One region of the Dactylosporangium sp. NPDC005555 genome, then DNA from elsewhere that is predicted to be linked to it. Evidence: riboswitches for the same ligand, from Rfam matches in the RefSeq annotation. Region 1 holds a riboswitch; the other holds the start of a gene.
The links. A riboswitch is a leader RNA that binds a small molecule or an ion and turns the genes downstream of it on or off. The one in region 1 is predicted to bind cyclic di-AMP.
Positions count from the first base shown of each region.

Region 2: linked by a shared signal. The riboswitch ahead of ABZS58_RS04190 (hypothetical protein) and the one ahead of ABZS58_RS15960 (hypothetical protein) in region 1 are both predicted to bind cyclic di-AMP.

Region 1 covers NZ_JBEXDG010000012.1:29,131-31,323, reverse strand. The annotation lists gene ABZS58_RS15965 (diguanylate cyclase) at 1-701, shown strand, start outside; cyclic di-AMP (ydaO/yuaA leader) riboswitch at 749-892, shown strand; gene ABZS58_RS15960 (hypothetical protein) at 1,013-1,759, shown strand; gene ABZS58_RS15955 (polyprenyl synthetase family protein) at 1,820-2,193, opposite strand, start outside.
Region 2 covers NZ_JBEXDG010000002.1:332,206-334,398, forward strand. The annotation lists gene ABZS58_RS04190 (hypothetical protein) at 1-918, opposite strand, end outside; cyclic di-AMP (ydaO/yuaA leader) riboswitch at 979-1,120, opposite strand; gene ABZS58_RS04195 (glycoside hydrolase family 19 protein) at 1,879-2,193, shown strand, end outside.

The DNA of each region.
Region 1 (2,193 bases):
GCGTGCGCGGCGACGGCGAGACGATCTGGATCTCCGCGACGATGTCGGTCGTCGGCGGGTCGCCGGCGTTCGCGATCACGCAGGTGCAGGACATCACCGGCCGCAAGGCGACCGAGGCCGACCTCGTGCGGCGGGCGTCCCGCGACCCGCTGACCGGCCTCGCCAACCGCGACGCCTTCGCCGGACCCCTCGCGGCCGCGGTCCGGCGGGCCCGCACCGAGCAGGTGATCAGCGCGCTGCTCTTCTGCGACCTCGACGACTTCAAGGTCGTCAACGACACCCTCGGCCACGACGCGGGCGACGCGGTCCTCGTCGCCGTCGCGCAGCGGCTGGTGTCGCTGGTTCGACCCACCGACACCGTCGCCCGGCTCGGCGGCGACGAGTTCGTGGTGCTCACCGGCAACGTCGCCGTCGCCGACCTCGGCGCGCTCGTCGACCGCCTGGAGCGCTCCGTCGCCGCACCCGTCACGCACCAGGGGCACATCATGCGGGTCCGGGTCAGCGTCGGCGTGGCCGTGATCGATGACACGGTCGAGGACGCGGGCGCCGCGCTGCGTGCCGCCGACCGGGCGATGTACCTGGTCAAGGGCGGCCGTCACGCCGGAGAGGTGACCGGCCGGGTGACAGCGTTCGGTGATCGTTCGGGTGCGCCGGGTGGATTGCCGTTGCTGCGGTTGGCCCGGCCAGAAGCGGCCCAGTAGGGTCGGGTGGTCTGCTCCGGTCGACCTGCACCCCATCGGGTGCTGCCGGGCGGGCGCCGTCGAGTCGCGAGACGTTCGCGAGCCGGGGACCCATGTAGTCCTCTGGGGTGTATCCGTGGCTGGGCCACGGTAGGGCGAAGCTTCCCGCCCGAACCCGTCAGCTAACCCGGTAGGCGGCCACGGAAGGAGTCTGCGTCGATGCTTGCCGCCCGCATGACCACGTAACGCCGCACCGCTGATTCCCCCCTTCCAGCGCGCCGTCCTCTTGGCGGCGTGCCGATGCTGCCTGCCACGAAGAGGAAATATCAGTAGTGAAGTCATTGCCACGCGAGTTCAATCCGCGACATCGCCGGCCGGCGTTCAACGCCCGGTTCGTCGCGAAGACCGGCGCCTTCTCGGTCGCTGTGCTGTCCGCCTCGATCCTGGCCGGCGTGCCGGCCGAGTCGCCGCCGTTCACCGGCCCCGCGTACGCCGAGCCGGGCGTCGTCGCCACGTCCTCGCCGCCGGCTTCCGGGTCCGCGTCGCCGTCGCCGTCTGCGTCTGCGTCCGGGTCCGCGCCGGCCGGAGGCCCGCTCGCCGCGGCGGTGCCGGTCGTGCCGCCGGTGCCGCCCGCACCGCCCGTCGTCCGGCCGGTCGCGGGCCTCGATCAGCGGCAGATGGACAACGCCGCGATCATCGTCAAGCAGGGCCGGGCGCAGGGCATGCCCGACCAGGCCCTCGTGGTGGCGATCGCGACCGCGATGCAGGAGAGCGACCTCTACAACGTCGCCAGCTCCGCCGTCCCGTCCAGCCTGCGGCTGCCGCACGAGGGCGTCTCGTCCGACCACGACTCGGTCGGGCTGTTCCAGCAGCGGGCCAGCCAGGGCTGGGGCACCGTGGCCGAGCTGATGAGTCCGGCACACTCCGCGATGCTCTTCTACGACGCGCTGTCCCGCGTGCAGGGGTGGCAGCGGATGAGCGTGACCGCGGCCGCGCAGGCGGTGCAGCGCTCGGCGTTCCCGGCTGCCTACCAGAAGCACGCGACCCGCGCGGCGCAGATCGTCGGCGCCCTCACCTGATGCCCGTGACCGCACCGTACCGGGCCGGCTCGGTGCGGTGCGGTGCGGTCACGGCAGGGTTCAGGCGGGGTGGCGGGTCGCCCAGCGGGCCAGGGCGACGAGTTCGGCGACCGCGGCCGGCTCCGGGATCGCCAGGTCGAGGACGAGCAGCGCCTGCGCCAGAAGATCCTCGGCCTGCCGGACGCACCACGTGCGGGCGCCGGCCCGCTCGATGACCTTCGCGGCGCGTTCGAGGTCGGCGTCGCTGAGACGGCTCTCGCGGCGCAGCAGGTCGTCGAGCTCGTCGGCGCCCGCGGCGAGGGCCGCGGCGACCGGCAGTGAGCGCCGGCGGCGGCGCAGGTCCGGGAACGCCGGACGGCCCGTCACGGCGGGGTCGCCCCAGATGCCCTGCAGGTCCTCGGTGAACTGCACGGCCAGGCCCAGCCGCACGCCGA
Region 2 (2,193 bases), on a different contig from region 1:
GCTGTAGTGGTGCCAGCCGACCGCGGGTGTCCACACCTGTTTGAACCAGATGACGTACATGACGCCCAACCGGTCCGCGTTCTTCACGAAGTAGGTCGCCAGGTTGGCCCCGTAGACCTTGTCCTCCCCGGCCGCGACCCCGCCGAAGCCGGACTTCGCCTGCACCGAGAAGTCACACGCCCGGCCCTTGGGGTGCTCGTACGGACCACTCGGCCGGTAACAGGAGACGAACCGCTTGAAGCCCGCACCCTGCGCCTGCTGCATCGCGTGCAACGTTCGCATCGTGATGCAGCCGGTGGTCGTGGGATCGTTCTGCTTGCAGCTCTCGGCCGACCAGCCACCGCTGGAGTTGCGCGGCGAGGGGGCGGCGAGGGGCAGGTTCGCGGAGACGAAGCCGTTGCTCGGGCCGCCCGCCTGGGACAGACCCTTCTCGGCTTCCTTCTTCTTCGCGGCCATCACGGCCACCTGCTCCTGCTGGAGCTTGACCTCTCCCTCCAGGGCGGCCTTCTGCGTCGCCTGGTCCTTCTTCAGCTGGTTGAGGTCGCGCAGCAGGTTGTCGTTGTGCCGCGCGATCTCGTCGATCGACCCGGCCCGCTCCGCGAACCCGGTCGGGCTGCCGGAGTCCATCAGCGCCACGAACGTGCTGAGCGGCCCTGTCTGATACGCCGCTACGGCGATGGCGGCCACCTGCTCGGTGACCCTCGCCAGATCCTTCTCCGTGACGGCGAGCTTGGCGGTGAGATCGGCCTGGCTCTTCACCGAAGCGTCGAACTTGTCCTTCGCCTCGATCCACGCGCGGGTGCTCTCGTCGAGGACCTGGGCGAGCGTCGCGTTGGACCCTTCGTCGCCCGTGTCGTCGCCCGGCTCGGCCCCAGCGGGCGCGGCGGCGTAAACGACGGCGGCCGTGACTGCCGTCATTGCCGTCATCAGAGCGGCGAAGATCCGCCGTCCGGGATGTCGTGATGACATCTGGCTCGTTGTTCCTTCCGTCGGCCGCCGACCGGGTTAGCTGACGGGTTCGGGACGGAACGATCCCTACCGCGGTTGCCCGCGGATTCACCCCAGTTACGGTTGGGTCCCCGATTCGCCGGGTCACCCGGCGATTAGGCGGCAGCCGCGCCCGGCGCCGCGGGGGGCGGCACCTTGTCGGACGAGACCGACGGCCAGCCTACTCAGGGCGATTCGCCCGCGCAGCGCACCGATTGTGCGCCGCTGTGACGCACCTCTCGAAACGGTGCCATCCCAGCAGGTCGCCTAAGCCTGCCAAAAGAAATCCACGTGACGCAAATCACTCAACGGTTTTCGCAACCTTGCAACAATCATGCCCTCCCGGTTGTTCTACGCCACCCGATGATCGCTCAGCGTGACTGCCTTCGGGGTTCCCGACCTGCTCAGACGAGGCCCTCCCGACGGCGTGCGGCCCGTCCTTCCGGCCGAACAAACCGCGTCGGCTGCTCGTCGCTGCGGATGCGTCATGGGTCGGAATCGGACGGACGGGTCCTGCCAGCCGGACGTCATCGAGGCGTGCGGCGCGCATCAGGGCGGGGTGATGGTGGCGGTGACGGAGTAGGTGAGCGGCCTGACGCATCGCGCGCCGGGTCGTAATTTCCTTTACGTCAGACTCGGTTCGGGTTCGGGGGATGCGGCCTGAGCCACCGGGATGGAGCGCGGAAGCTGCCGCGCTCGCGCAGGCAGTGCGCCGCCGCGCGGCGCATTTGGGGGTGCGGGGTGGGAATCCCCCGCCCCGCGGCTCGCCGCGGAGAGGCGCGGCGCGGCTTAGCGAAACCGTAAAGATTGTTCATTAATTGATGTTGTTTGTACTGTTGAGGGTCTTGGGCTGGTCATATGGACGGAGTCGAGCTGAACGGAAGTGATCTGGTGTCCAGAGTGCGTCTGCTGGCAGGGCTGGCCGCAACCGCCGTCGTCGGTGGTGTCGTGGCCGTCTTCAACATGCTGCCGGCGTCGGCTGCCTCCTGCGCGCCCGCGTGGCAGGCGTCGTCGGTTTACACCGGGGGCGCGACGGTGTCGCGGAACGGGCGCAACTTCCTCGCCAAGTGGTGGACGCAGAACGAAGCGCCGCCCGGGAGCACCGGGGTGTGGCAGGACCAGGGAACGTGCGGCGGGAGCACGCCGCAGCCGCCGACGCAGACCGGCTCCGCGGGCGGGTGCAGCTTCCCGGCGTGGCAGCAGGGG